3 regions of the Pseudomonas sp. H3_E07 genome follow, and region 1 is predicted to be linked to each of the others. Evidence: predicted binding sites of a transcription regulator. Region 1 holds the regulator's gene; each other region holds the start of a gene.
What was found. Region 1 encodes sigma-54, which starts transcription at its own class of promoters, with help from an activator protein. Its sites were predicted from a motif close to ANTGGCATNNANNTTGCTNT; they were not measured.
Positions count from the first base shown of each region.

Region 2: AB4O08_RS20810 (flagellar hook-length control protein FliK) is a predicted target of sigma-54. The motif match lies at 3,641-3,660, and genes of this name have one in related genera.
Region 3: AB4O08_RS19565 (circularly permuted type 2 ATP-grasp protein) is a predicted target of sigma-54. The motif match lies at 3,301-3,320, and genes of this name have one in related genera.

Region 1 covers NZ_CP162795.1:1,777,037-1,787,055, forward strand. The annotation lists gene AB4O08_RS08085 (KdsC family phosphatase) at 1-188, shown strand, start outside; gene lptC (LPS export ABC transporter periplasmic protein LptC) at 197-769, shown strand; gene lptA (lipopolysaccharide transport periplasmic protein LptA) at 756-1,289, shown strand; gene lptB (LPS export ABC transporter ATP-binding protein) at 1,289-2,014, shown strand; gene AB4O08_RS08105 (RNA polymerase factor sigma-54) at 2,200-3,693, shown strand; gene hpf (ribosome hibernation-promoting factor, HPF/YfiA family) at 3,769-4,074, shown strand; gene ptsN (PTS IIA-like nitrogen regulatory protein PtsN) at 4,085-4,549, shown strand; gene rapZ (RNase adapter RapZ) at 4,552-5,409, shown strand; gene AB4O08_RS08125 (HPr family phosphocarrier protein) at 5,426-5,698, shown strand; gene AB4O08_RS08130 (ZIP family metal transporter) at 5,787-6,680, opposite strand; gene AB4O08_RS08135 (superoxide dismutase) at 6,714-7,325, opposite strand; gene AB4O08_RS08140 (hypothetical protein) at 7,327-7,755, opposite strand; gene AB4O08_RS08145 (class II fumarate hydratase) at 7,783-9,159, opposite strand; gene AB4O08_RS08150 (hypothetical protein) at 9,152-9,547, opposite strand; gene pmbA (metalloprotease PmbA) at 9,698-10,019, opposite strand, start outside.
Region 2 covers NZ_CP162795.1:4,522,266-4,532,284, reverse strand. The annotation lists gene fliO (flagellar biosynthetic protein FliO) at 1-24, opposite strand, end outside; gene fliN (flagellar motor switch protein FliN) at 26-493, opposite strand; gene fliM (flagellar motor switch protein FliM) at 540-1,508, opposite strand; gene fliL (flagellar basal body-associated protein FliL) at 1,518-2,018, opposite strand; gene AB4O08_RS20810 (flagellar hook-length control protein FliK) at 2,254-3,591, opposite strand; gene AB4O08_RS20805 (Hpt domain-containing protein) at 3,731-4,075, opposite strand; gene AB4O08_RS20800 (ATP-binding SpoIIE family protein phosphatase) at 4,106-5,824, opposite strand; gene AB4O08_RS20795 (STAS domain-containing protein) at 5,821-6,126, opposite strand; gene fliJ (flagellar export protein FliJ) at 6,192-6,641, opposite strand; gene fliI (flagellar protein export ATPase FliI) at 6,645-8,003, opposite strand; gene fliH (flagellar assembly protein FliH) at 7,993-8,757, opposite strand; gene fliG (flagellar motor switch protein FliG) at 8,768-9,787, opposite strand; gene fliF (flagellar basal-body MS-ring/collar protein FliF) at 9,780-10,019, opposite strand, start outside.
Region 3 covers NZ_CP162795.1:4,247,130-4,257,148, forward strand. The annotation lists gene AB4O08_RS19535 (aminotransferase-like domain-containing protein) at 1-390, shown strand, start outside; gene AB4O08_RS19540 (translation initiation factor 2) at 495-980, shown strand; gene AB4O08_RS19545 (YkgJ family cysteine cluster protein) at 1,143-1,397, shown strand; gene AB4O08_RS19550 (START domain-containing protein) at 1,439-2,044, shown strand; gene AB4O08_RS19555 (hypothetical protein) at 2,148-2,384, shown strand; gene AB4O08_RS19560 (ribonuclease E inhibitor RraB) at 2,598-2,939, shown strand; gene AB4O08_RS19565 (circularly permuted type 2 ATP-grasp protein) at 3,353-4,762, shown strand; gene AB4O08_RS19570 (alpha-E domain-containing protein) at 4,767-5,717, shown strand; gene AB4O08_RS19575 (transglutaminase family protein) at 5,714-6,517, shown strand; gene AB4O08_RS19580 (c-type cytochrome) at 6,650-7,453, opposite strand; gene AB4O08_RS19585 (acetyl-CoA C-acetyltransferase) at 8,100-9,305, shown strand; gene AB4O08_RS19590 (3-hydroxyacyl-CoA dehydrogenase NAD-binding domain-containing protein) at 9,322-10,019, shown strand, end outside.

The DNA of each region.
Region 1 (10,019 bases):
TGCCAGACCTGCCGGTGATCCGCCGGGTGGGCTTGGGCATGGCGGTCGCCAATGCGGCGGCATTTGTTCGCGAGCATGCCCACGGCATCACCACCGCCCGTGGCGGCGAAGGTGCCGCCCGCGAGTTCTGCGAGCTGATCCTGCGTGCCCAGGGCAGCCTTGAAGCGGCCCACGCCGCCTACTTATAGAGCGTTTTATGCTGAGCAAAAAGATTCGCAACTTCCTGTTATTCGGGGTCATCGCCGCGCTGCTCCTGGCGGTGGGCTACTGGAATATCAGCCCGGAGCGCTTTCTCGACCAGCCTGTTGCGCAGGCTGACCAAGGCGCTATCGACTATTACGCCACCAATGCCTACAGCGTACAGTTCCTACCTGACGGCAAAGTGCAGTACGAAATGGCATCGGACAAAGTCGAACACTTGAAGGCATCCGAAGTCACCCTGCTGACCAACCCCGACCTGAATCTGTACCGCGGCACCGAATTCCCCTGGCACGTCACCAGCAAGCGTGGCGAGGTCAACCCGGACGGTACCGAAGTTGAATTGATCGACTCGGTACGCGTCGCCCGCACTGACGCGCAGAACCGCGATACCGTGATTACCAGCAGTCGCATGACCGTATTCCCGCAGAAGCAATATGCGCAGACCGAGCAAGACGTTAGAATCGACGGCGCTGGCGGTGTATCGACTGGCAAGGGAATGAAAGCGTATTTGAAAGAAAGCAGGATACACCTGCTATCGAACGTAAGAGGACAGTATGAGGCTCGTTAAAACTCTCCCTATTTTGCTCGGTCTGGGCGCAGCACTGGGAAGCGTGAGCGCCTGGGCTCTGCCGAACGATAGCCAGCAGCCGATCCACATCTCGGCTGACGATGCGCAGCTGGATGACAAGCAAGGTGTCGCCACCTACACCGGTGGCGTGATCATTACCCAGGGTTCGATGAAGATCACCGGTAATACGGTGACCCTGACTCGCACCGCTGCCGGCGACATCGACGTGGTGACTTCCGTGGGCAACCTGGCTTACTTCGAACAGAAGCAGTCGCCTACCGACACCGGCCCGATGAAAGGCTACGGCAAGACCATCCAGTACCACGCCCAGCAGAACCGCATCGTGCTGATCGATCAGGCCAAGGTGCTCAGCCCCGATGGCAACTCCACGGAAGGCGAGAAAATCACCTACGACACCGTGAAACAGATCGCTAACGCCGGTCGTGCCAATGGCAGCAAGGTCACTGCACCACGCCCACGCATCGACATGGTTATCCAGCCGAAGAAGAAGGCCGAGTAATGGCAACCCTGAAAGCCCAGCATCTGGCCAAGGCCTATAAAAGCCGTCAGGTCGTGCGCGACGTCAGCCTGTCGATCGACAGCGGCCAGATCGTCGGCTTGCTCGGCCCCAACGGTGCCGGCAAGACCACCTGCTTCTACATGATCGTCGGCCTGGTCCAGGCGGACCAGGGTCGCGTGCTGATCGACGACCTGGACGTGAGCCACCAGCCGATGCACGGCCGTGCACGCGCCGGTATCGGCTATCTCCCGCAGGAAGCGTCGATCTTCCGCAAACTGTCGGTCGCCGATAACATCATGGCGATCCTCGAGACCCGCAAGGAACTCGACCGTGACGGCCGCCGCAAGGAACTGGAAAGCCTGCTGCAGGAATTCCACATCAACCACATTCGCGACAACCTCGGCATGAGCCTGTCCGGTGGTGAGCGTCGTCGTGTGGAAATCGCCCGCGCCCTGGCCACTGCCCCCAAGTTCATTCTGCTGGACGAACCGTTTGCCGGCGTCGACCCGATCTCGGTCGGCGACATCAAGCAGATCATCCATCACCTCAAGGCCAAGGGCATTGGCGTGCTGATCACTGACCACAACGTCCGTGAGACCCTCGATATCTGCGAAACCGCGTATATCGTCAACGATGGCCAACTGATCGCCGAAGGTGACTCGGCCACCATCCTGGCCAACGATCTGGTCAAGGAAGTGTACCTGGGTCACGAGTTCCGCCTGTAAACATCGTGGTGTCACGGCCGTTTGCCGAGGTGCGCGGGAGTCAATGAAAACCTCCGGATTTTTATTGTTACCGCGCTCTAGGCAAAGCCCCCGACATCAGGCATATAATTTGCTTATGTTTGGCGCTCACGCGCCCTGTCGTGGATGGCGCATTGCGCCGGCGAATAAGGTGTTAAGCCCCTGCCATGAAACCATCGCTAGTCCTGAGAATGGGCCAGCAGCTGACGATGACACCGCAGCTGCAACAGGCCATCCGCCTGCTCCAATTGTCGACCCTGGACCTGCAACAGGAAATCCAGGAGGCCTTGGAGTCCAACCCGATGCTCGAACGCCAGGAAGAAGGCGACGACTTCGATAATGCAGACCCGCTGGCCGATAACATCGAGCAAAAACCCAATTCCGACGTGCAGGAACCCTCCTATCAGGAAACCGCCCCTACGGTGGATAACCTTGAGGAAGGCGATTGGAACGAACGCATCCCCAACGAGCTTCCCGTCGACACGGCCTGGGAAGACGTCTACCAGACCAGCGCCAGCAGCCTGCCCAGCAATGACGATGACGAGTGGGACTTCACCACCCGCACCTCCGTTGGCGAGAGCCTGCAGAGCCATCTGCTCTGGCAACTGAACCTGGCGCCGATGTCGGACACCGATCGCTTGATCGCCGTGACCCTGATCGACTGCATCAACAACCAGGGTTATCTGGACGAGACGCTTGAAGAAATTCTTGAAGCCTTCGACCCGGAACTGGATATCGAGCTGGACGAGATTGAAGCCGTCCTGCACCGCATCCAGCAGTTCGAGCCCGCCGGCATCGGCGCACGCAGCCTCAGCGAATGCCTGTTGCTGCAATTGCGCCAACTGCCGGCCAAGACCGCCTGGCTCGCCGAGGCCCAGCGCCTGGTCACCGACTACATCGACTTGCTCGGCAGCCGCGACTACAGCCAGTTGATGCGCCGCATGAAGCTCAAGGAAGACGACCTGCGCCAGGTCATCGAGCTGGTACAGAGCCTCAACCCGCGCCCAGGCTCGCAAATCGAGTCGAGCGAAGCCGAATACGTAGTCCCCGACGTCATCGTGCGCAAGGACAACGAGCGCTGGCTGGTGGAGCTGAACCAGGAGTCGGTGCCGCGCCTGCGCGTCAACCCGCAATACGCCGGTTTCGTACGTCGCGCCGATACCAGCGCCGACAACACCTTCATGCGCAACCAGTTGCAGGAAGCGCGCTGGTTCATCAAGAGCCTGCAAAGCCGCAACGAAACCCTGATGAAAGTGGCCACTCAGATCGTCGAGCACCAGCGCGGATTCCTGGAATACGGCGACGAGGCGATGAAACCGCTGGTACTGCATGACATCGCCGAAGCGGTTGGCATGCATGAATCGACGATTTCCCGGGTGACCACCCAGAAATTCATGCATACCCCACGGGGTATTTATGAACTGAAATACTTTTTCTCCAGCCATGTCAGCACCTCCGAAGGCGGTGAATGCTCGTCCACGGCGATTCGCGCGATCATCAAAAAACTGGTTGCTGCGGAAAATCAGAAAAAGCCATTGAGTGACAGTAAGATCGCTGGTTTACTGGAGGCACAAGGCATTCAGGTCGCCCGTCGAACCGTCGCCAAGTACCGCGAATCCCTTGGGATCGCGCCTTCCAGCGAGCGTAAGCGTTTGATGTGACGGGCGGGCCACAGCGTTCCAGTGGCAGGTAGTCCTACCTGCCGCTTTATGCACTGGCAACGAAGGAGAAGCTGTATGCAAGTCAACATCAGTGGACACCATGTAGAAGTCACCCCTCCATTGCGCGAATACGTCGAGCAGAAGCTGAAACGGCTTGAGGGTCATTTCGACAAGATCACCAATGTGCAAGTCATCATGAAGGTCGACAAGCTTCAGCAGAAAATTGAAGCGACTCTCCAGATACCCGGTGGCGAAGTAGTCGCCAATGCCGAGCATGAAGACATGTATGCATCAATCGACTTGCTCACAGACAAGCTTGACCGCCAACTTAAAAAGCATAAGGAAAAGAATCTGAGCCTGCTTCAGGGCACAGGTCGTTAACTCTCCCCCCATGATCCGACTTGAAACCATCCTGACCCCCGGCCGTTCCCTTGTGAACGCGCCGGGCGGCAGCAAGAAGAAAGCCCTTGAGCAAATTGCCAACCTGATCAGCCGCGAAGTGCCTGAACTGGAAATGCAAGATGTCTACGAGGCTCTGATTGCCCGTGAGAAACTCGGTTCCACCGGTTTTGGCAACGGCATCGCCATTCCGCACTGCCGCCTCAAAGGCTGCGAGACCCCAGTCAGCGCCCTGCTTCACCTGGACGCTCCCATCGATTTCGACGCTATCGACGGTGCCCCGGTCGACCTGCTGTTTGTACTGCTGGTCCCGCAGGCTGCCACCGATGCGCACCTGGAACTGCTTCGGCAGATCGCCAGCATGCTCGACCGCAAGGACGTACGCGACAAACTGCGCAGCGCCAAAAGCAACGAGGCGCTTTACCAGGTTGTCCTGGATGAACAGAACGGGCAGTAATCATGCGCTTGATCATCGTCAGCGGCCGCTCCGGCTCGGGTAAAAGCACCGCCCTCAACGTTCTTGAGGACAGCGGTTTCTATTGCATCGACAACCTGCCCGCCGGCCTGCTGCCGGAATTGGCGGAGCGCGCGTTGATCCACACCGAACTGGCTCAGCCTCTGGTTGCCGTTTCGATTGATGCACGCAACCTGCCCAGCCACCTTGAGCGATTCCCGCAATTGCTCGAGGAAGTGCGGGCCAAGCATATCCATTGCGATGTGCTCTACCTGGATGCCGACGAAGAGACTCTGCTCAAGCGTTTCTCCGAAACCCGTCGGCGCCACCCCCTCAGCAGCCCTCACCGTTCCCTGGCGGAAGCCATTGAAGACGAAACCAAGCTGCTGGGGCCGATCATTGACCTCGCCGACCTCAAGATCAACACCACCAGCCTCAACCTGTACCAGTTGCGCGACGCCATCAAGCTGCGCCTGCTGAACCAGCCGGAGCCAGGCACCGCCTTTCTGGTCGAGTCGTTTGGGTTCAAGCGTGGCATGCCGGTGGACGCCGACCTGGTGTTCGACGTGCGCTGCCTGCCCAACCCCTACTGGAAGCCGGAGCTGCGTGAGCAATCCGGGCTGGACCAGGCCGTGGCCGATTACCTGGCCGCGCAACCGGATGTGGAGGAAATGTTCCAGGACATTTCCAGTTACCTGCTCAAATGGCTGCCGCGTTTTGCCGCCAGCAATCGCGCCTATGTCACCATTGCCATCGGCTGCACCGGCGGGCACCACCGCTCCGTCTACCTGACCGAGCGCCTGGGCCAGGTGTTGCAACAAACCCTCAAGAATGTCCAGGTCCGCCACCGCGACCTTAGCTGAAAGGAACACCTTCGCGATGCCCGCTCTGGAAATTGAAATCATCAACAAACTGGGCCTGCACGCCCGTGCCTCGGCCAAATTTGTCGGTGTCGCCGGGCAGTTTCCCTGTCAGATCCGCGCCGGACGTACGCCGGAATCCATGGTCGATGGCAAAAGCATCATGGCCATGATGATGCTGGCTGCCGGCAAGGGCACCAAGATTCACTTGAAGACAGAGGGCGAGCAGGAAGACGAAGCGATGGCCGCACTGGTGGCACTGATCAATAACTACTTCGACGAAGGCGAATAACCCTCCTGTAGAAGTCTGGCTGACCGGCGATAGCATCCACGACTCGCGACTGATCGCCGGCGAGCCGGCGCCTACAAGGGAGCGGGTATTATCCCAAAGCCGTGTCCATCACCATCATCAAGCAAAATCCGATGCACAACCCAAGGCTGGCGAGCTTTTCATGACCATTGCGTCGCGACTCGGGGATGACCTCGTGAGTCACCACCAGCAGCATCGCGCCAGCGGCAAGCGCCAAACCCAGTGGCAACACTACTTCGGCAAGGCTGACCAACCAGGCACAAAGCACCGCAAACACCGGCTCCACCAGACCTGACGCCGCACCGATCAAGAACGCCTTGCCCCGCGACATCCCCGCCCCGGCCAACACCAACGCAATCACCAGCCCTTCCGGCACGTCCTGCAAGGCGATGCCCATGGCCAGGCTGTCAGCATCCGGCATGCCGCCGCCCGCCGAGACACCCACAGCCATGCCTTCCGGGATATTGTGGGCAATGATGGCAAACACAAACAGCCAGATACGCGGCGGGATCACCGGTTTGTCCGGCGTGCCCACCAGCATTTCCGGGCTGGCGCCGGAGACTTTGCGGTCAACCAGATACAGCCCGAAGGCGCCCAACATAATGCCAAAACTGATCAATCCACTGGCCCCCCAGGGCGAGAGCCCCAGGCCTTCAGCCGCAGCGATGCCCGGCACGATCAGCGAAAACGCGGTCGCCGCCAACATCACCCCAGCCCCAAAGCCCAGCAGCGTATCGCTCAATGCCACCGGCATGCGCCGGATAACCAGCACCGGCACCGCGCCGAGCGCCGTCCCGAGCGCACAGATGGATCCGCCCTGCAGGGCGCGCAGAATGCGCGGCTCCAGGTTCAGCCACGCCAGCCCGTGGGCCACCAGCAATGCAGTACCTGCCAATAGCAGCAGCGAGCCAAACGCATAACGAAACATTCGCCCGCTGCTGATCGCCAGTGTTTCAGTGCCCATAGTCGGCCTTAGATCTTGTTATGAAGGTGAATGTCAGGCCACGGCGGCCTGATAGCGTGCGGCGACTTCTGGCCAGTTGATAACACTGTAGAAGGCATTGATGTATTCCGGGCGGCGGTTCTGGTACAGCAAATAGTAGGCGTGTTCCCAGACGTCTAGACCTAGGATCGGCGTGTTGCCGCTCATCAGCGGACTGTCTTGGTTACCGCTGCTTTCCACCACCAGGGTCTTTTGTGGATTGACGCTCAGCCAGGCCCAGCCGCTGCCAAAACGGGTCAACGCAGCCTTGGTGAAAGCCTCCTTGAAGCTGTCGAAACCGCCCAACTGCTCCTCGATGGCTTTTCCCAATGCGCCGTCGGGTTTACCGCCACCTTTGGGCGACATCACTGCCCAGAACAGCGAGTGGTTGGCATGGCCGCCGCCCTGATTGATCACGGCTGCGCGCAGTTTTTCCGGCAGTTGCTGCACGCTGGAGACCAGCTTCTCCACCGGCCAGCCGGCGAACTCGGTGCCGTCGACGGCAGCGTTGAGGTTGTTGATGTAGGTCTGATGGTGCTTGGTGTAGTGGATTTCCATGGTTTGCGCATCGATATGCGGTTCCAGGGCATCGTAGGCGTAAGGCAATGCAGGCAAGGTATAAGTCATATCAATGTGCTCCGTATTGAGGAGGGGTGGGTTGCGCCGCTGCGCCACCCAACAGGCGATGAGTGCGAGGGTACTCGCCGTGATCGCTGATGAAATTCAAGAGCTCGACGTAGGTCTTGCTGCTCTGGCGCAGCGCCGCTTCCCGCAATTGCGGGTTCAGCCGCGGATCCTGCAGGGTCTGCAGCAGGCGCTGGTGGATGGCGCAAAGGTATTCCGCGCTTTCCTCCGGCTGATTCAGGCGCAGGTGCAGGTCCGCCAGGTTGTGATGGGAAATGACGCAAGCCGCCACTGCTTCGTCGGCGTCCGCCCAGCGTTCGAACAACACTTGGGCCAAGGCGAGGGCTTGCAAATAGGCCTCGCGAGCGTCCACCAACTCGCCTGCCATAAAGCAGCGATTGGCCCGTTCGATCGTGCGTTTCCAGTGCTCCATGGTGAGCCTCCAAAGCAGGGTCGGTGATTACACGCCGCCGGCCGTGAGTTTTTCCGGATCCAGCAGAACTTCCAGTTGGCTGCGCGGTAAGTCGGTGTGTTCAAGGGCGACGTCAATCACCGGACGGCCTTGCTGATAGGCCTTCTTGGCAATTTCAGCGGCCTTTTGGTAACCGATGATCGGGTTGAGCGCGGTCACCAGGATCGGGTTGCGCGACAGCGCTTCCTTGAGCTTGGCTTCGTTGACCTTGAAACTGGCGATGGCTTTATCGGCCAGCAAACGGCTGGCATTGGCCAGCAATTCGAGGCTGCTGAGCAGGTTCTGCGCGACGATCGGCAGCATCACGTTCAACTCGAAGTTGCCGGACTGGCCTGCGACGGTGATCACCGCGTCATTACCGATAACCTGGGCGGCAACCATCGCCGTCGCTTCCGGGATCACCGGATTGACCTTGCCAGGCATGATTGACGAGCCAGGCTGCAGGCCTTCCAGTTCGATTTCACCCAGGCCCGCGAGCGGACCGGAGTTCATCCAGCGCAGGTCGTTAGCGATTTTCATCAGCGACACGGCAATGGCTTTTAACTGGCCGGAGACCGCGACGGCGGTGTCCTGGGAGCCAATCAGCGCGAACAGGTTCTTGCCGGGCGTGAATTTCACGCCGGTCAGGCTGCTCAGTTGCTGACTGAAACGCACAGCGAATTCCGGGTGTGCGTTGATCCCAGTGCCAACCGCCGTACCGCCCTGGGCCAGCGCTTGCAGGCTCGGCAATAGATCCTGCAAGTGGCCGATATTGGCCTTGAGCTGCTGCGACCAACCGTTGAGCACCTGGCTCATGCGCACAGGCATGGCGTCCATCAGGTGCGTTCGGCCGGTTTTGATGAACGGGTGAACCTCCTCGGCTTTCTGTTCAATGACTTGCACCAAATGCAGCAGGGCCGGCAGCGTTTGCTCATGCAGGACCAGTGCGGCACTGACATGGATGGTGGTCGGAATGATGTCGTTGCTGCTTTGGCCGCAGTTCACGTGGTCGTTGGGGTTGACCGATTCGCCAAGCAACCGGGTAGCGAGGGTGGCAATCACTTCATTGGCGTTCATGTTGGAGCTAGTGCCGGAGCCCGTCTGGAAGATATCCACCGGGAAGTGACGCATGAAGTCGCCTTCCAGCAAGCCTTGGGCGGCGTCGACGATGGCCTTGCCCTGGCCTTCGCTGATTTGCTTGAGGTCGACGTTGACCTTGGCGGCGGCGGTCTTGGCCAGGATCAGGGCGCGGATGAATTGCGCCGGCATGCGTTGATGACTGATCGGGAAGTTGTTCACCGCGCGCTGGGTTTGCGCACCATACAAGGCCTCGGCCGGCACTTGCAGTTCGCCCATGCTGTCGCGTTCGATACGGGTGTTACTCATCGGAAGATCCTTGCACCAGGTCAGAAACAGAAATCGAGGGCAGCAGCTCGCAGGTCGCCAATCGCCACGCAAAGGACTGCCAGCGCTTGAGGCGGCATGCGCAGTGGGAGAGTTTTTCCAGGTCGCGCAGGGGGCGCCAGGCTTGATCCAGGCACAGAGAGCGCCAATGCCAGGGCAGTGCGATGTCGCTGGCGGTATCGAGCAGCAGGTGGAATGAAGTTTCTGCGATCGTCCACGGATGGGTCGCCGTGCAGCACGCCAGGTATCGCCCCTCATTGAGGTAATGTTCGATCAGGCGCGGTTCGTTGGGGTCGAGGCCGCAGCGAATCTGGCGACTCATCCAGCGCCAGCTCTCCAGGTAAGGATCCTCATGCAGGACAGAACTCATGATCCACACTCATTCGGTAATGATATTTATTATTAAATGATATTGAGAATCAAAACAAGTGCAACAAACTAGCCACCTGCAATGCACGCACAAAAAAAGGCGCGCCGTCTTGAGGAGGGCGCGCCTTTATTGGGTGAAGCGTCGGAAGGATCAGCTGCCAGCGACAGTCATCCGCTCGATCAACACCGAACCTGTGCGAATGTTGCTGCGCAGTTCCAGATCATTACCCACAGCAACGATCTGCTTGAACATGTCGCGCATATTGCCGGCGATGGTCACCTCCTGGACGGCAAACTGAATTTCGCCATTTTCCACCCAGAAACCCGCCGCCCCCCGGGAGTAATCACCGGTGACCATGTTCAGGCCATGGCCCATCAACTCAGTCACCAGCAGGCCACGCCCCATTCGCCGCAGCAGCGCCGCCTGGTCTTCATCGCCGTGGGTGACGAACAGGTTATGCACGCCGCCGGAG
Region 2 (10,019 bases), 2.7 Mb from region 1:
CAGTCCCGCCATCGAATACTTCATATCAGCGCAACTTCTTGATGCGTTCGCTCGGGCTGATCACGTCGGTCAGGCGGATGCCGAACTTCTCGTTGACCACCACCACTTCTCCGTGGGCAATCAGGGTGCCGTTGACCAGCACGTCCAGCGGTTCGCCGGCCAAGCGGTCCAACTCGATCACCGAGCCCTGGTTGAGTTGCAGCAGGTTGCGAATGTTGATTTCGGTGCTGCCGACTTCCATGGAGATCGACACCGGGATGTCGAGGATCACATCCAGGTTCGGGCCGTCGAGGGTCACCGGTTCGTTGTTTTTCGGCACGCTGCCGAATTCTTCCATCGGCAGGCGGTTGCCGGCCGGCGCGGTGGCGGCGTCAGCGGCCAGCAGCGCGTCAATGTCGTCCTGGCCGACATCGCCGGTTTCTTCCAAGGCTGCCGCCCATTCGTCAGCCAGGGCCTGGTCTTCGGCGGAAGTGTTTTCGTGTTCGGTAGCCATTACATGTCCTCGGCGGAGCAAACATTCATAAATTAATTAGGGCGAATCAGCGACGGTTGATCGGCTCGACCACTTGCAGTGCCAGGTTGCCCTTGTGGGAACCGAGCTTGACCTTGAACGACGGCACGCCGTTGGCGCGCATGATCATTTCTTCCGGCAATTCGACGGGGATGATGTCCCCCGGCTGCATGTGCAAAATATCGCGCAGGCGCAATTGGCGACGGGCCACGGTGGCGCTCAGTGGAACGTCGACGTCCAGCAGGTCTTCGCGCAGAGCCTTGACCCAGCGTTCGTCCTGGTCGTCCAGGTCGGACTGGAAGCCGGCGTCGAGCATCTCGCGCACCGGCTCGATCATCGAGTAAGGCATGGTCACGTGCAGGTCGCCGCCACCGCCATCGAGTTCGATGTGGAAGGTCGACACCACGATGGCTTCGCTGGGTCCGACGATGTTGGCCATGGCCGGGTTCACTTCCGAGTTGATGTACTCGAAATTGACTTCCATGATCGCCTGCCAGGCTTCTTTCAAGTCGATGAAAGCCTGTTCCAGCACCATGCGCACCACACGCAGTTCGGTAGGCGTGAACTCACGCCCTTCGATCTTGGCGTGACGGCCGTCGCCACCGAAGAAGTTGTCCACCAGCTTGAACACCAGTTTGGCATCGAGGATGAACAGCGCGGTGCCGCGCAGCGGCTTGATCTTGACCAGGTTGAGGCTGGTGGGCACGTACAGCGAGTGCACGTACTCGCCGAACTTCATCACCTGCACGCCGCCCACCGCCACGTCCGCCGAACGGCGCAGCATGTTGAACATGCTGATGCGGGTGTAACGGGCGAAACGTTCGTTGATCATCTCCAGGGTCGGCATGCGCCCACGGACGATACGATCCTGGCTGGTGAGGTCATAACTTTTGACGCTGCCGGGCTCGGCAGCCATTTCGGTCTGTACCAGACCATCGTCGACGCCATGCAGCAGCGCGTCGATTTCATCCTGGGACAGCAGGTCTTGCACGGCCATGTCGTGATCCTACTGCAATACGAAGTTAGTGAAGAGCGCCTGCTCGACCACGACTTTGCCGAGTTCCTTCTGGGCCACTTCCTGCACGCTGGCCGTGACCTTCTGGCGCAGCATTTCCTGGCCCACCGGGGTGGCAAGTGTGTCGAAGGCCTGACTGGAGAACAGCATCACCAGGTTGTTGCGGATCACTGGCATGTGCACCTTGAGGGCGTCCAGGTCCGACTGGTTGCGGGCCAGCAACGTGATGCTCACCTGCAGGTAACGCTGACGACCGTTCTGATTGAAGTTGGCGACAAAGGCCGGAAGCATCGGCTCGAAGATTGCCGGTTGCTTGACGTTACTGGCGGTTTCGGCAGCGGGTGCCGGCTTGCTGGCATTGCTGTGCATAATGTACCAAGTGCCGCCGACCGAGGCGCCGATGGCCAGGAGCAGGCCCACGACTATCAACAGGATAAGCTTGAGCTTACCTTTGCCTGCGGGTGCTTTTGCTGCGTCGTCGCTCTTCGCCATGCCAATAATCCGTCACTATTCGGGAATTCATAGATCTACGGAAAGGCAAGAGCAAGTGTTATGCCAGAGTTGTCTGGTGGATTTGGAAGAGGGCTACGATATTGGCCATGGAACAGGTCCCATGCGGGAGCGGGCTTGCTCGCGAAAGCAGTAGGTCAGTCGACTGATTCAGCGACTGATACACCGCTTTCGCGAGCAAGCCCGCTCCCACATTTGGGCCTGTGCAGGGCTCGAGTCAGGCGTAGTAATCGACGGCGCTGGAGCCGATTACGGTTGAGGTGACCGGCGCCACGGCTTCAGCCACATCAATGTGGCTACCACTGTCGCTGTTATCACCACCGCGCCCGCCGCTGCCGCTCACGCCACGGGTCTGGGCCTGTTGCTGCTGTTGCTCTTGGCCACGGGACTGGTCGGACACGTTCACATCCACTTGGCCCATGCCCTGCTGGGCAAACATCTCCCGCAAACGGCCGGACTGGCTTTCCAACGCTTCACGTACCACCGGATGGGCGCTCATGAAGTTGACCTGGGCCTGCTGGTCGGCGGTCATGTTGACCTTGATGTCCAGGCGACCGAGTTCAGCCGGCTGCAACTGGATCTCCGCCGACTTGAGGTTGGCGCTGGACAGGTACATCACGCGGTTGACGATTTCGTCGGTCCAGCCGCTCTGGTGCATGGCCAATGGCGCATTGGTCACCGGCGGCAAAGCGTTGGCGGTCTTCGGCGTGGCGGCTTGCGTCAACGCGGCCAGACGGTTGGCGAAGTCATCGACACGGGTGTCGCTGCTGGCGTTCTTCAGGTCCTTGAGACCGTCGTCGATCAGCCCGCTGAAAGCCTTGTCACCGCCCTGGTCAGTGCTGTCCTTGGTGGCTTGCTGGTCGACCATAGTGGCCAGGCCTGCGGCAAAGTTCTGTGCGGCGGTGGGTTGATCCTGAGTCGGTGCCGAAGCGGTTTTTGCCTGGGCCTGACTGCTGGCCGACACGTGACCGCCCTGCTCCATCGCCAGGCGCACGGCGGGCATGGCGTCCAAGGGATCGGCCTCTGGATCGAAGGCCGGCTTGGCCTCCTCAGTCGCAGCGACCGGCGCCGCCACCACCGGCAGGGCTTTTTCATCCTTGTTGGTGACAGGCGCTGGGGTTTCAACCGGCACCGGCACGGCCACCGGGGTGACGGTGGCAATCAATGCAGGGTCGACGACCGGGTCCACCGGGGGCTGCTGCACCAGGGAAGGGTCGGCGGGCGCGTCGTCATCCTTGCTGGCACTGTCGTCGGTGTTGGCCGGAGGGGTGGCAGGCAAGGGTTTGCCGCTATCGGCAACGGCTGGTGTGCTGGCGGCAGGCTTGTCGTTGCCCGCTGCCGGCTTGGCGCTGGCGTCGGAAGGCTTGCCTGCGGTGGATTTGGGCGCGTTGTCGTCGGCCTTGGCCGTGGGCTTGGAACCCTGGCTGGCAAACACTTGAGCGAAGCCAGGGCCCTTGTCCCGTGGGTCCGCTGCCACTGCCGGTGGGTTGGCGGCGGGCGCTTGAGGCTTGGCCGCGGGGGCAGCCTGAAGGAGCGAATTCGGGGCGACTGGCATAGGTAAAGGTCTCCACTGCATAGGGGTCGGGGATGCAGTATCTGGAGGTAGAGCAAGAGTTGGGCCAGGTTGGTATATCGACCGAGTAAATATCCATTTTTTCGGTAATGGCCGCTTAGGGTTTCGCGCTTACAGCGACTCAAACCCCAAACCGCTGCCGCTCCGACTCATACATCGGCTTAACCAACGCAAACTCATGATCAATCTGATCCACGAGCGCCCCCAAATCCGTAGTGGATTCAACCGACTCAACCTCCAGCCGCTGACACAACTGCGCCAACCGCACCGCCCCAAGGTTACCGCTACTCCCCTTGAAACTATGCGCAATCCGCCCCAACGCCTTCGCATCATCCCGCGCCTTGCGCAGCGCCTCGACGCGCTTCTGGGAATCATCGAGAAAGGTATCAAGCAACTTCGGATACTCGCCTTCCATGACTTCCTGCAAACCCGACAACACCGCCGGGTCCAGATGTAGATCAACCACTTGCTCGCTCCTTGATCAAGAATCGGCGGATTATGCCAGAGCCTCCCAGGAAAACTCCACGCACACACTACGCCCACCATCCGACCAGCCTACCTCGCTGCTCAACTGCCGTACCAGACTCAAGCCCCGGCCAGACAGACGGTCGATATCCAGCGGCCGCGCCAGCACCTGCTCCACATCAAACCCCGAACCGCTGTCTTCAATGCGCAGGGTCATCTTCCCACCCGCCCCGATCGGCACCACCTGCACATGCACCCGTATATACCCGCTATTGAGTTGCGCGAGGCGGTCATTACGCTGACGGTAATACTCGGCAAACCCTTGGGCGTCACGCTTGAGCCGAGAGTCCAGACCCAAGACGCCGTGCTCCAGGGCATTGGAATACAGCTCCGCCATCACGCTGTAGAGCGCCCCACTTTGCTCACGCAACCCATGAATCTCCAACAACAGTTGCAGCAGATACGGCAACGGGTTGTAACGCTTCAAGGTCTCGGCGCGAAACTCGAAACTCACCGACCAATCCAGCGGACACGACTGCCCGCTGTCCGCATACAACGGCCCCGTGGCGCGCAGTTGCTGGTCAGGCTGCAAGGTGATTTCCACCATGCTCACGTCATCGCGCACTTCACCGCGAAACGCCGCCAGGGCCTGTTCGATGTCTTCAAATAAACGATCAGGCTCGCGATTGGCGGCAAACACCTGTTGCAAGCGTTCAGCGCCGAACAGTTGATCGTTGGCATCGGCGGTATCCAACACCCCATCAGACAGCAGGAACACCCGGTCACCCAGGGCCATGGGCCAGACTTCAGTACGATCATCAAAGGCTTGCGCCGACAGTACCCCCAACGGCAAGTGCCGCGATTCCAGCGGCGTGCGCCGGCCGGTGGCGATTTCATGCCTGTAGCCTTCGGGCATGCCGCCGTTCCATACCTCCACCACCCGTCGCTGCGTGCTCAGACACAACAGGGTGGCGCAGCAGAACATGTCCACCGGCAGGATGCGTTTGAGTTTGGCGTTCATCTCCCGCAGGGTCTGCGCGAGGCCATAGCCTTTGGCGGTCATGCCATAGAACACTTCCGCCAGAGGCATGGCCCCCACCGCTGCCGGCAGGCCATGGCCGGTGAAGTCGCCGAGCAGCACGTGCATATCACCGGACGGCGTGTAGGCCGCCAACAACAGGTCACCGTTGAACAGCGCATAGGGCGATTGCAGGTAGCGAATATTCGGCGCGGCATTGATACAGCCCGAATGCGCGACCTTATCGAACACCGCCTTGGCCACTCGCTGCTCATGCAGGAGATAGTCGTGATGCTTGGCGATCAGGTCGCGCTGCTGCAAGACCGTCGCCTGCAACCGACGCAGGCGGTCCATGGCGTTGATCTTCGCCGCGAGAATAAGCTGGTTGTAGGGTTTGGGCAGGAAGTCATCACCGCCGGCATCCAGGCACTGGGCCAGCGCTTCGCTCTCGCGCAGGGAGGTGAGGAAAATCAGCGGCACCAACTCTTCACCCGCCAACTGCTTGATCCGCCGTGCCGCCTCAAAGCCGTCCATCACCGGCATCAGGGCATCCATCAACACCAGTTGCGGGCGCTCACGGCTAAACACGTCGACCGCTTCAGCGCCATTGGTGGCCGTGAGTACCTGGTGACCTTGGCGCCGCACGATGGTCGACAGCAACAGCAAATCGGCGGCGCTGTCTTCGGCGATCAGGATCGTCAGCGGTTCAAGGACCGGGGCCAGGGCGCTCAACTGATGTCGAACAGCTTGTCGAAGTTGGAGATGGCGAGGATCTTGCGCACGTCTGAGTTGCTATTGACCACCCTGACCTCCGACTGGTCGCCACCCGCGTGGTCACGCAGGAGCAGGAGCATGCCCAAGGCCGAACTGTCCATGTAGGTGGTTTCCTTCAAGTCGACGACGTACGACTCGGGAACCTTGTAAAACCGTTCGTAGGCATCACGAAACGTCTGGTGGCTGCCGAAATCGAACCGGCCCTTGACCACGATCGTTAACTTCTTCCCATCCAGGGATACGTCTGACTCGACTGACATGCGACTGCTTCCTTGTCATTGGCAATGACACAAGGTTTAGCAGGAGAAGGCGCCATGGGCAACTATCAATAGACGTCTTTGCGCGGCATGCGTTGGGAGAGTTCGTCGAGCAGCTTCTGTTCACGCTTGTCTTCGATGGCCCGCGCCTCGTCGATATAGCGCTGCACCAGCTTGCGCAGGCCTTCGACCCGGGCAAACGCGGCTTGCCAGCTTTCGCGGGCTTTATCGAGGTTGTTCTGGTGCCACGCCAGGCTCTGGCGCTGCTGGCCGACAGCCGTTTCCAGTTGGTTGAGAAAGCCCTGGTAGCCCATCAGCCATTGGCCGGACACACCTTTGGCGCCACGCTCGATCCACTGTTGCTGGTATTCGCCCCGAAAGCGCTCCAGGTCGCCCAGCTTGCTCTCGGCCAAGCGCACCTGCCCCTGGAAGTAACCCAGGCGCTGCACGGCGGTTTTCTCGGCCTTTTCGGCCATGTCCACCACCGGAGCCAGGCGTGCGGCGCGGCTGTTGGCCATGGCTTAGCCGCCCGGCGCCGGGGCGAAGATCGACTGCAGGTGCGCTTCGCTTTCACCCATGCTGATCTTGTCGTTGAGGCCTTGGCGCAAGTAGGTCACCAGTTGCGGTTGCAGGGCGATGGCCAGGTCGGTGTCGCGATCGCCGCCCGCCACGTAGGCGCCGACGCTGATCAGATCGCGGCTCTGTTGGTAGCGCGACCATAACTGCTTGAATTGTTGCGCGCGAATCATATGCTCCGGCGTCACCACCGCCGGCATCACCCGGCTGATGGACGCTTCGATATCGATGGCCGGGTAATGCCCCTCTTCGGCCAAACGCCGCGACAGCACAATGTGGCCGTCGAGCACACCCCGCGCCGAGTCAGCAATCGGGTCTTGCTGGTCATCACCTTCGGACAGCACGGTATAGAACGCCGTGATCGAGCCCCCGCCCGCCTCGGCATTACCGGCACGTTCCACCAGCTTGGGCAGCTTGGCGAACACCGAGGGCGGATACCCCTTGGTGGCCGGTGGTTCACCGATGGCCAGGGCGATTTCCCGCTGGGCCTGGGCGAAACGCGTGAGCGAATCCATCAGCAACAGCACGTTCTTGCCCTTGTCACGAAAGTATTCGGCGATGCGTGTGCAGTACATGGCGGCGCGCAAACGCATCAGTGGTGCATCGTCCGCCGGGGAAGCGACGACGACCGAACGCTTGAGGCCTTCTTCACCAAGGCTGTGCTCGATGAATTCCTTCACCTCGCGGCCCCGCTCACCGATCAGCCCCACCACGATGATGTCGGCCTCGGTAAAGCGCGTCATCATGCCCAGCAGTACCGACTTACCCACGCCCGTACCGGCAAACAGGCCCAGACGCTGGCCGCGGCCGACCGTCAATAATCCGTTGATGCTGCGGATGCCCACGTCCAGCGGCACGCTGATGGGGTTACGGTTGAGCGGATTGATGGTGGGGCCATCCATCGGCACCCAGTCTTCGGCCTTCATGCCGCCTTTGCCATCCAGCGCGCGACCGGCGCCATCAAGCACGCGGCCGAGCATGCTCATGCCCATCGGCAGGCGGCCGGTATCGGCCAAGGGCACCACGCGCGCGCCGGGGGCAATGCCCGCCAGGCTGCCCACGGGCATCAGGAAAATCTTGCTGCCGGAAAAGCCCATGACTTCGGCTTCGACCTGCACCGGGTGGTAGCTGTCGTCGTTGATCACCATGCAACGGCTACCCATGGCAGCACGCAGGCCTTCGGCTTCGAGGGTCAGGCCGACCATGCGCAACAGGCGTCCTTCAAGGATCGGCTGGCCAGGCAACTCTGCGGCTTCGGCGTAACCGCTCAAGCGCTTGGCGAAACTGGTGCGATCAAGGCGCATCGGGGGCGTCCAGGTCCACGCTCAGGTCTGGCTCGGCGGGGTTCAACACCTGCTCATGGGCCTGATCCAGCAGCTTGGCCATGATCTGGCTGATGCGGGTTTCCACCGTGGCATCGATGCGGCTGTGCTCGGTTTCGACTCGACAACCACCGGGCTGCAACGACGCGTCCTCGACGATGCGCCAGGTTTCCTCATGGCGTTCGCGCAGGGCTTTGACCTGTTCAAAATCCTGGGGATTGATGTACAGCCGTACATTGCCGACACCCAGGGGCAGCAGCTTGAGGGCTTCGCGCATCACGCTTTCGATATGGCTGGAGTCCAGCACCAACTCACGCTGGATCACCTGGCGGGCGATGTGCTGCACCAGCTCGACCATGGCTTTTTCGATCTGCGAATCCTGCTCGGCGATGGGGTCGAACAGGCCGCCCATCAAGCGCTCCAGGCTGGCCAATTTGGCGCTCAGCGCCTCCTCGGCTTCCTGACGGACCTTGAGAGTGGTGCTGCGAAAACCATCTTTTTCACCCGCCGCGAAGCCCTCGTTGTAGGCCTCCTGGCGGATAGCTTCCAATTCTTCGAGGGTCAGTGGCTGGACTTCATCCAGCGGCACTTCTTCCATTTCCGCCGGCGGCTCTTCAACCGGTTCAGGCTCAGGCTCGGGCACATGTGGATCGAAGCTGGGCAACGACCAGATGTCGAACCCACCGACGTCCCGCGCGCGAATCAGATCGCTGGGCGCCTCATCTTTGTTCGACATGAAAGGCGCCTTAGATCATTTCTTCGCCGCCCTTCCCGCCGAGAACGATTTCTCCGGCTTCGGCCATACGGCGGGCAATGGTGAGGATTTCTTTCTGCGCGGTTTCCACGTCGCTGACCCGCACCGGACCTTTGGCTTCCAGGTCGTCGCGCAGCAGTTCCGAGGCACGCTTGGACATGTTCTTGAAGATCTTCTCTTTGACGTTTTCGTCCGAGCCCTTGAGGGCCAGCACCAGCACGTCGGAAGACACTTCGCGCAGCAACGCCTGGATGCCACGGTCGTCGACATCGGAGAGGTTGTTGAACACGAACATGAGGTCTTCGATCTGGCCGGACAGGGTGTCGTCGATCTCGCGGATCGAGTCCATCAACTGGCCTTCGACCGAGCTGTCGAGGAAGTTCATGATATCGGCCGCGCGCTTGATACCGCCCAAGGTGGTGCGCGAGGCATTCGAGTTGCCGGAGAACTGCTTCTCCAGAATCGTGTTGAGCTCTTTCAGCGCTGCCGGCTGTACGGTGTTCAGCGACGACACGCGCAGGATGATGTCCAGGCGCACCTTATGGTCGAAGTGGCCGAGGACTTCACCGGCCTGGTCGGGGTCCAGGTACGCCACCACGATCGCCTGGATCTGCGGGTGTTCGTAGCGGATCACGTCGGCAACGGCGCGGGGCTCCATCCATTTCAGGCTGTCGAGGCCGCTGGTGTTGCCACCGAGCAGGATGCGGTCGATCAGGCCGTTGGCCTTGTCTTCGCCCAGGGCCGAGGTGAGCATCTTGCGGATGTAGCTGTCGGAGCCGACGCCCAGGCTGGTCTGGTCGCCGACGATCTCGACGAACTCGCTCATCACTTGCTCGACTTGTTCGCGGTGCACATTGCGCATCTGCGCCATGGCCACGCCCACACGTTGAACCTCTTTGGGCCCCATGTGGCGCAGCACTTGGGCGGCGTCGGTTTCACCGAGGGACAGCAGCAGGACTGCGGCTTTGTCGACCTTGGTGAGCTTGGCAACAGCGGCTCGATTATCACTCATCTGCGTTGATCCACTCTTTCACGACCTGGGCCACACGGCCCGGGTCTTCTGCCACCAGACTCTTGATTGCGTTCAACTGAGCGTCATAGCCTTCGCTCGGGCTTGGCAACAGGATGCTTTGCGGGCCGCCGAGGCTGACACGGTCGTTGGCCAGTTCGCCGTCGAGGCCGCCCATGCCGCCCAGCTCGACGTCGCCACCGGCCAGGGCCAGCTGTTTTTTGCCGTTGCCGGT
Region 3 (10,019 bases), 2.5 Mb from region 1:
ACCCAGATGGGCGTCGCCGCGTACCTGGAAAACGGCGGCTACGATCGCCACCTGCGTTACATCCGCCAGGAGTACCGCAAGAACCTCAGCGCCTTCCAACTGGCGGTGCAGCAATATTTCCCGGAAGGCACACAGATGACACGTCCGACCGGCGGTTTCATCCTGTGGGTCAGTTTGCCCGGACGGGTCAACACTCAGGAACTGCACGTACGCGCACTGCAACAGGGCATCAGCATTGCACCGGGGCTGATCTTCAGTAACACCGAGCAGTTCAACCACTGCATTCGCCTCAACTGCGGTACGCCGTGGAACCGCGAGGCAGAGCGGGCGCTGATGACCTTGGGGATGCTGGCAAGCCAGTTATGCCAGGAAACCGCAGCCGGACTGTGACGCACGGAAAGGGGACAAATCCTATAGCAAGCTAATCACCGCGCTTGTCATGCCGCGCACAACAAGCGAGCATATGGCCCTCTGCCGTTAATGCTGTAGGCAATATGACTTCGATTTTTCGTGCGGTTTTCGTGATTGGCCTGATAAGCCTGTGCAACGTCGGCACTGCGCTGGCGGCGGCCCCTGTGAGCGAAACCAAGCCCGCCGCCAGTACCGAGCAGAAGCCCCCGGCGAAAAAACCGACCCCCGTAAAAAAAGCGCCAGTGGTGAAGAAACCCACCGCCGCCGCCAAAAGGCGGGCGGCCACCAAGGCCAAGGCGTCCCGCGAAGTGGCGCAGACACAATTGCCACCGGCACAGTTGGACCTGTCGCTGCCTTCTGACATGGTCAGGCACTTGCAACCCATTGGCACTATGCCCAAGCCGAAAAGCGTGCCCCTGCTGCCGCCAATGTTTGGCGAGAAACCTACGGACAACAGTGCATTCCAGATCAACGGCCGCCTGCTCAGCAATGAGATGAGGCTGCAATTGCGCAACGAAGAGCGGCGCGATGTGGAAGGTGCAGCGCTGGATTTCGAGTTCAAGCAGTAAACTTTTCCCACAAAGGTGACGTCGACCGCCGACCATGTGTCGGAGACTGATCAGTCACTTTTGTTTTCTGCGAAAAACCACTGTTAGGCCATTTTAAAACGGCTGTTTTAGGGCGTACCCTAGCCCGGCCATCCACATTGAGTCGTCGAGGACCTGCTGGTCATGAATTGCCGTGAAGGCTGTGGCGCGTGCTGCATCGCCCCCTCCATCAGTTCGCCATTACCCGGAATGCCACAGGGCAAACCGGCAGGCGAACGCTGCCTGCACCTGTCGGTCGAACAACTGTGCCTGCTGTTCGGCCAGCCGGAGCGACCGGCGGTATGCAGTGATTTCAAGGCGAATATCGAGGTCTGCGGCACCGACCAGGCCGATGCGATCCGTTTGATCGGCTGGTGGGAGCAAATGACGGCGGCTTGATGGGCTTTACTATCGGAACTTCAACAATAAGGAATACAACAATGGGTTCGCTGAAACGAATGGCTGTGTTGTGCGGTTTTACGGTGTTGTTTGCTGCCACTGCCCAGGCTGAGGATTGGCAAGTCGCCAAGGACGAAGACGGTATCAAGGTGTCCCTGAGCGAAATTGCCGGCTCCAAATACAAGGCGTATCGCGGTGTAACGGTGATCAAGGCGCCTGTGGCAAAAATCGTCGCCCTCCAGGACGACGTAGCCGGTGCCTGTGCCTGGATCCACGAGTGCAAGTCCCAGAAGCTGGTCGATAAGAAAGGCGACGAGAGTTGGACCTACACCCAATTCAAAGCCCCGTTTCCCGTGACGGACCGTGATTCCTACCTGCATATCACCACGACCAAGGCGGCCGACGGCACGCTGACGCGTAAGCTGGAAGGTGTGCCGACCTACAAGCCTGAAGAAAAAGGCTACGTACGTGTCGCCCAGGTCGACGGCTTCTGGAAGCTGGTGCCCAAAGGCGACAACCAAACCGAAGTCACCTACCAGGTGCACACCGAGCCAGGCGGCAGCGTGCCATCGTGGCTGGCCAACAAGTTCGTGGTGGACGCACCGTACAACACCTTGAAAGCCTTGAAAGAACGCGCTGAAAAGTAAGCGCAGTTGATCAGGTGTCTCCTACCTTGGGTGGAACGTTTGCCGAGCCCCCAAGGTCCAGATAGAAGTAAGCCCACACACGGGTTTTATCGAGGAGGCACCGATGCAAAAGTGGCAGATTACCTTCGTTGATGATCACGGCGTGAAGTCCGTCGAGCAGTTCACCTGCGACCAGAAGCCCAGCCTCGAAGATGCGGCACACATGATTCGCAACAAGTTGGTGCCCGTTGCCGCCGAACTCGATCTCAACGACTTCGAAGGCCGCCAGCCCGAACCTACGCTCAAGATCCTCAAAGACCAGAACGGTATCCAGATCCTCGACATCTCTCCCGCCGCCTGAACATTCCCTGTACACCCTTAAAACCCCTCTGGTGGAGGCGAAAGCTTCGCGCTACTCTGCAAGGGAGATCAGCGAATGAATCGCTAGGTTCTGGTCTTGTCAGCTACATGCTTGTTTTCCAGCGGTGAAGTTATTGCCGTAGTTCCCACGCCAGTAAGGCGTGGGCTTCGGGAAGCACGGAAAGTCTATCCATCAATTCGAGGAGCACTTTTCATGAGCACAGCCTATCAAGAAGACATCAGCACCAACGTCCTGCGCCGCATGAAAGAAGGCGGCTTCGACTTCTCGCGTTTTCACCCCATCGAGTTCTACGCCATTTTCCCGGATGAGGAACGTGCGCGCAGGGCTGCGGGTGAGTTTCGTGGGGAATCCCTGAATGCCCAGGTCAGTGCGCGCGACGACGGCGCCTGGTACCTGGAGCTGAGTAAAATCATGTCGGCCACCTACGATGGCATAGGAGACTTCGAGCAGGACTTCGGGGCGGTGGTCGAGCCGCTGGGCGGGATCATCGAGGGATGGGGCGTGAAGCAGGAGGTGCGTGGGTTACCCATGTAGCAGCAGTTTATGAGCAGCACAGCGTGTCGGCTGACCTTTTGGGTCGGCCGATTTTGTTTGTGCAGCATGCTCAACATCGCCCTCACTGCTACACGTTGCAGGGCGCAAAAAAAAACCACCCAAGAGGGTGGCTTAAAGGGAAGAGCGGTTCGCTGAAGCGCTAGGACGTGTCCTGTTCAGCAGATGGGACCATTATCCGCAGACTTGGCCAGGCAGTGAAATCAACTCTGACTATGCTGTTGATAGTCAAAGCCCGCATTGCGATGAAGCGTCGGGCGGTGCACCGGGCATTCTGCGCACCAGGACGGTGCGACTGGATTCTGGTTGTAATTCAACTCACTGATTTTCAAGTGTTTATGCCGCTGGCACGGGCCTTGCGATGGTTCTTTCGCCCGGGTGACAAGGAGTTCGGCATGATCCGCACTTATTACGATGAAATGTACGATGGGGCAGGCCAGGTCCGGCCTCATTACCGCGAGTTCGCGCGCTGGTTGGCCGACACCCCTGATGATCTGTTGGCCCAGCGCCGACGCGAGGCCGATTTGCTGTTTCACCGCGCCGGGATCACCTTCACGCTTTATGGCGACGAGCAGGGCACCGAGCGGTTGATTCCTTTCGATACCATCCCGCGCAGTATTCCGGCCAGCGAATGGCGGATTGTCGAGCGCGGCTGTATCCAGCGGGTCAAGGCGCTGAACATGTTTCTCGCCGATCTGTACCACGAACAGCGCATCATCAAGGCCGGAATCATTCCCGCCGAACAGGTGCTGGCCAACGAGCAATACCAGTTGGCGATGCAGGGCTTGGACCTGCATCGTGACCTTTATTCCCACATCTCCGGCGTCGACCTCGTACGCGATGGTGACGGCACCTATTACGTGCTCGAGGACAACCTGCGCACACCGAGCGGCGTGAGCTACATGCTCGAAGACCGTAAGATGATGATGCGCCTGTTCCCCGAACTGTTCGCCGCCCAGCGCATCGCGCCCATCGACCACTACCCCAATCTGTTGCTGGACACCCTGAAAAGCTCCAGCCCTCTGGATAATCCCAGCGTGGTCGTGCTGACGCCGGGCCGTTTCAACAGCGCGTTCTTCGAACATGCCTTTCTCGCGCGAGAAATGGGCGTGGAACTGGTGGAGGGCGCCGATCTGTTCGTGCGCGATGACCGTGTCTTCATGCGCACTACCGACGGGCCCAAGGCCGTGGACGTGATCTACCGCCGTCTCGATGACGCGTTCCTCGACCCATTGGCTTTCAATCCGGCGTCCATGCTTGGTGTGCCGGGCCTGCTTGCGGCCTATCGCTCGAGTAATGTGGTGCTGGCCAATGCAATTGGCACCGGCGTGGCGGATGACAAGTCGGTATACCCTTTCGTCACCGAGATGATCCGTTTTTACCTGGATGAAGAACCCATCCTGAAGAACGTTCCGACGTTCCAGTGCCGTAAGCCCGACGAACTGTCCCACGTGCTGGCCAACCTGCCCGACCTGGTGGTAAAGGAAACCCAAGGCTCCGGCGGCTACGGCATGCTGGTGGGCCCAGCGTCCACCGTTGCGGAAATCGAAGCCTTCCGCGCCCGTATCAAGGCCAAGCCCCACGCCTATATCGCCCAGCCGACCCTGTGTTTATCCACGTGCCCGACCTTTGTCGAAAACGGCATCGCGCCGCGTCATATCGACCTGCGCCCGTTTGTGTTGTCCGGCAAGGAAACCCGTGTCGTCCCTGGCGGCTTGACCCGAGTGGCACTGCGCGAAGGCTCGTTGGTGGTCAACTCGTCCCAGGGCGGCGGCACCAAAGACACCTGGGTGGTCGAGGACTGATGCCATGTTGAGTAGAACTGCCTCGGATCTGTACTGGATGTCGCGCTACCTGGAGCGTGCGGAAAACCTCGCACGCATGCTCGATGTCAGCTATTCGCTGTCGCTGATGCCCCAGGACGGGCGTGGCGATGGCCTGCACGAACTGGCCATGCCGCTGTTGATCACCGGCACCCTGGAGGATTACCACGAACGTCACGGTGAGCTGCACGCCGAACGCCTGTTGCACTTCTTTGCGCTGGATGCTGCTAACCCGGCCAGCATCTACAGCTGCCTTGGCGCCGCGCGGGCCAGCGCCCATGCGGTGCGTGGGCGAATTACCGCCGACATGTGGGAAAACATCAACGCCACCTGGCTGGATATTCGCGATATCGCCCAGCAGGGCTTGAGCCGCTATGGCATGAGCCGGTTCTGTGAGTGGGTAAAAGAGCGTTCTCATCTGTTCCGCGGTGCCACCTACGGCACCATCATGCGTAACGATGCATTTCGCTTCATCCGCCTGGGCACTTTCATCGAGCGTGCCGACAACACGCTGCGCCTGCTGGACGCCCGCTATGAAATGGCCGGCGACCGTGCCGACGCCGTCACCGATGACACAGCGCACGCCTACTATCAGTGGAGCGCCTTGTTGCGCGCGTTGTCGTCGTTCGAGGCCTACACCGAGATCTACCGCGATGCGCCCGGCGCGCGGCAAGTCGCCGAGTTGTTGCTGTTGCGCGCCGATGTGCCGCGCTCGCTGCGCGCCTGCAGTGAAGAGATCGACCAGATCCTGGCCAGCCTGCCCGGCCTCAACGGCCGGCCGGCCCAGCGCCTGGCCGCCGAGATGGACGCGCGCCTGCGCTTCACCGCCATCGATGAAATCCTCGAGGAAGGCCTGCACGCCTGGCTGACCGACTTTATTCCCCTGGTCCGCCAATTGGGCGACGCCATCTACAGTTCCTACCTGGAGGCGGCATGAGACTCTCCATCAGCCACGAAACCACCTACCACTACGAAGACCAGGTGCGTGCCAGCATCCAGTACTTGCGCCTTACGCCCCACGACAGCGAGCGCCAGCGCGTACTCAGCTGGCAGCTCGACCTGCCGCGCCCGGTGCGTGCCCAGGTGGATCCGTTCGGCAACATCCTGCATGTGCTGACCTTGGATGAGCCCCACGACGCCATCATCATCGGCGCCCGTGGCCAGGTGGACATCGACGAATTGCGCGAGGCCGAACATGAGAGCCAATCGGCGTTCCCGTTTCTGCGTTGCACCCGCCTGACTGAACCTGACGAAGCCTTGCGCGGTTTTGCCGACCAGCAGTGCCATCAACGTCGTGACCGCACCGCGTTGATCGACCTGATGCATGCGCTCAACCAGGCGATGGTCTACACACCCGGCGCCACCGAAGTCGACACCTGTGCCGCCCAGGCCTTCGCGGGTCGTGCGGGGGTGTGCCAGGATCACACCCATGCATTCCTGGCGTGCGCGCGCAGCCTGGGGATCCCTGCGCGGTATGTGTCGGGGTATTTGTACAGTGAGGACAGCACGCACCTGGCCAGTCACGCCTGGGCCGAAGCCTGGCTGGATGACGCCTGGTACAGCTTTGATGTGACCAACCAGCTGTCACGGCCGGAGCGGCATTTGAAACTGGCGGTGGGGTTGGATTACCTCGATGCCTGCCCGGTACGCGGCATGCGCCGTGGCGGTGGGCATGAGCAGATGCATGCCAAGGTGTTTGTGGCGCCGACCCCGGTGATCGCCGTCCAACAGCAATGATCTCCAGAGCGGAGCGTTCCCCCCTCAGTGGGAGCGGGCTTGCTCGCGAATACGGTGGGTCAGCCACACATTTATTGACTGACACACCGCTTTCGCAAGCAAGCCCGCTCCCACAGAGGGAATGCGCCAAGCTTATGGCTGCTTACGCCCTGCCATGTGTTTCAAATACCCCACCAACAAATCCAGCTCACTGTCCGGCAACACACTGGCCGCAAACGCCGGCATCTTCGCCTGCGGCCAGTGCCGCAAACTCTGCGGGTCACGGATGTAGCGCTTGAGGAAATCGGCGCCGAAATACTCGGTGGGGTTATACGGAATATTCAAATCCGGCCCCACCTGCGCATCACCGGCACCATTGAGCCGATGACAGGCCAGGCAGTTCTTTTGGAACACTGCAAAACCCTGATTGATCGGGTCGTTGGCCGCCAGTTTCGGGTCAGGCAATAACGCCGGAAAGCGCTCCGCCACGGTCTTCAATTGCTTGATCCTGGAGATCTGGAACGGCCACTGCTCAGGGCTGATGTGTCCGGCTTGCGGATCGGTCCATACCAGGTAGAACGGTCCCGCACTCGGTTTGCCTTCCGCCAATGCCGGCCAGGGTTGCGCAGGATCTTCCACCGCCAGCCAGGCGCGTGCGCCGTGGGTTTCCAGCAGTGGCGCGGCCGTGAGTTCGGCGGCGAACCCATCCAAGGCAATGGCTTGCAGGTGGCTCTCAGGTTTCAACCCCGGCAGCAGCGACGCCAAAGGCACTGCGCGATAGCTCATAGTGCGCTTGTAGGAAACGTCATCGACGATTTGCACCGTTTGCACCTGGGGATGCGTGAGCAGGTCATCGGTCTGCCACGTCTTGCTGGTGTGGTCGAGTTCGAGAGTCAATTGTGCTGCCGAAGCGGGAAGAGCGATCAGCAAGGCGAGGAGGGCGAAGATCGATTTCAAGAGGGAGGCCCGGTGTGAAGTGGCGATGACGCTCACGATACCGGAAATCGGCGCGCAAAAAGGCAGCCCCTGCAGGACCGCTATGCGCAATGTCCCGGCAGGTGCTGCCAAAAGCTGCAAACCCGGTGCTGTGAAGGCACTGAATGTAGGCGTTGAGGGGTCACCCAATGACCTTGGTCAGGTTGGGCAAAATCAGAATCAGTGTGGTGGCGAACAGAATAAGTCCCGCCTGACGTACTTTCGAATGTTTAAACATGGCTGACTGCCTTTTGTTGTTATTCCTGAGCGTCAAATGCATGCCGGTGTCTTTCAGTATGGCGAGATGACGTGTCGCTTTTCTTACAGCCGCTCCAGCAAAACCCGGCAGCAGCCTCCTACTGATTCAACCTTAGAGCCCTCGTTCTTCGTGGCTTAGACTCATTTCATATCAGCTAATAAGCATTTCTGCTTAAAAAGGCATGAGGCATATCGCCATCTTGGCGCCAATGCCTTGGCTAGACAGCTAAAACGATTAACCCGGCAATTCGCTTAGGAGACTACCGTTCGTCCGAGCGAGGGGGTCAAAAGCAATGAGCGCATCCGTCATTGAAACCGTGTCAATCGGGCCTAAGGTAGAGGCACACATGCACAGCGGTTCGAGGACGTCATGACCCAAGCTTTGATCTTTGATGCGATACGCACGCCCCGTGGCAAAGGCAAGGCCGACGGTGCCTTGCACAGTGTCAAACCGGTGAACCTGGTGGCCGGCCTGCTCACGGCATTGGCCCGGCGCAGTGACCTCGACACCCACCAAGTGGACGACATCGTGCTCGGCTGCGTGACCCCGATCGGCGACCAGGGCGCCGACATCGCCAAGACCGCCGCCCTGGTGGCGGACTGGGACATCAGCGTCGCCGGCGTGCAGGTCAACCGCTTCTGCGCCTCGGGCCTGGAAGCCGTCAACGTGGGCGCGATGAAGGTGCGCTCCGGCTTCGAAGACCTGGTGGTGGTCGGTGGGGTCGAGTCCATGTCCCGCGTGCCCATGGGCAGCGACGGTGGCGCTTGGGTACTCGACCCGCAGACCAATATGCACAGCCATTTCACCCCACAGGGCATCGGCGCGGACCTGATCGCCACCCTGGAAGGGTTCACCCGCGACGACGTCGACGCCTTTGCCCTGCATTCGCAGCAGAAAGCGGCCAGGGCCCGTGCGGACGGTTCCTTCAACAAGTCGCTGATCGCGGTGCAGGACCAGAACGGTATTGTGCTGCTGGACCATGACGAATTCATCCGCGGCGACTCCACCCTGGAAGGCCTGGGCAAGCTCAAGCCCAGCTTCGAAATGATGGGGCAGATGGGCTTCGATGCAACCGCGTTGAGGGTCTACAGCCATGTGGAGCGCATCCACCATGTGCACACACCGGGCAACAGCTCCGGTATCGTCGATGGTGCCGCGTTGATGTTGATCGGCTCCGAGGCCAAGGGGCGCGAGCTGGGCCTGCAACCCCGCGCGCGTATCGTCGCCACGGCGGTCACCAGTACCGACCCGACCATCATGCTCACCGGCCCTGCGCCCGCCACGCGCAAGGCCCTGGCCAAGGCTGGCTTGCGAATCGAAGACATCGACTTGTTTGAGGTCAATGAAGCCTTTGCCTCGGTGGTGCTCAAGTTCATCAAGGACATGGGCATCGACGCGGCGCGGGTCAACGTGAATGGCGGCTCCATCGCCATGGGCCACCCACTGGGCGCCACCGGTTGCGCGATTCTCGGCACCTTGCTCGACGAACTGGAAGTGCGCCAGCAGCGCTACGGCCTGGCCACCTTGTGTGTCGGCGGTGGCATGGGCATCGCCACCATTATCGAACGCCTCTGAGCCCAAGGAATTTGTCATGACCCAAGCTATTCGTTACGAAAAAGGCCAGGACGGCATCGTGGTGCTGACCCTCGACATGCCCGGCCAAAGCGCCAACACCATGAACGGCGCGTACCGCGAGGCCATGGCGGCGATGGTCGAGCGTCTGGAAGCGCAAAAAGATGACCTTGCCGGCGTGGTAATCACCTCGGCCAAGAAGACATTTTTTGCCGGTGGCGACCTGAATGAACTGATCAAGGTCGACAAGGCCCACGCCAAGGATTTCTACGACAGCGTACGGGAACTGAAAGCGCAACTGCGCCGCCTGGAAACCCTCGGTAAACCCGTGGTGGCCGCCATCAATGGCGCGGCGCTGGGGGGCGGCTGGGAGATTTGCCTGGCGTGTCATTACCGCGTGGCGCTGGACGACAAATCGGTGCAGCTTGGCCTGCCGGAAGTCACCCTGGGCTTGCTGCCGGGCGGCGGCGGGGTGGTGCGTATGGTGCGCATGCTTGGGTTGGAAAAGGCTTTGCCGTATTTGCTCGAAGGCAAGAAAGTGCGGCCGCAGCAGGCGCTGCAAGCCGGCCTGGTAAATGAGCTGGCGGCGGATCGCGACGAGCTGCTGGCCAAGTCCCGCGCCTGGATCCTGGCCAATCCGGACGCCAAGCAACCGTGGGACAATAAGGGCTACCAGATCCCAGGCGGTACACCGTCGAGCCCCAAAGTGGCGCAGAT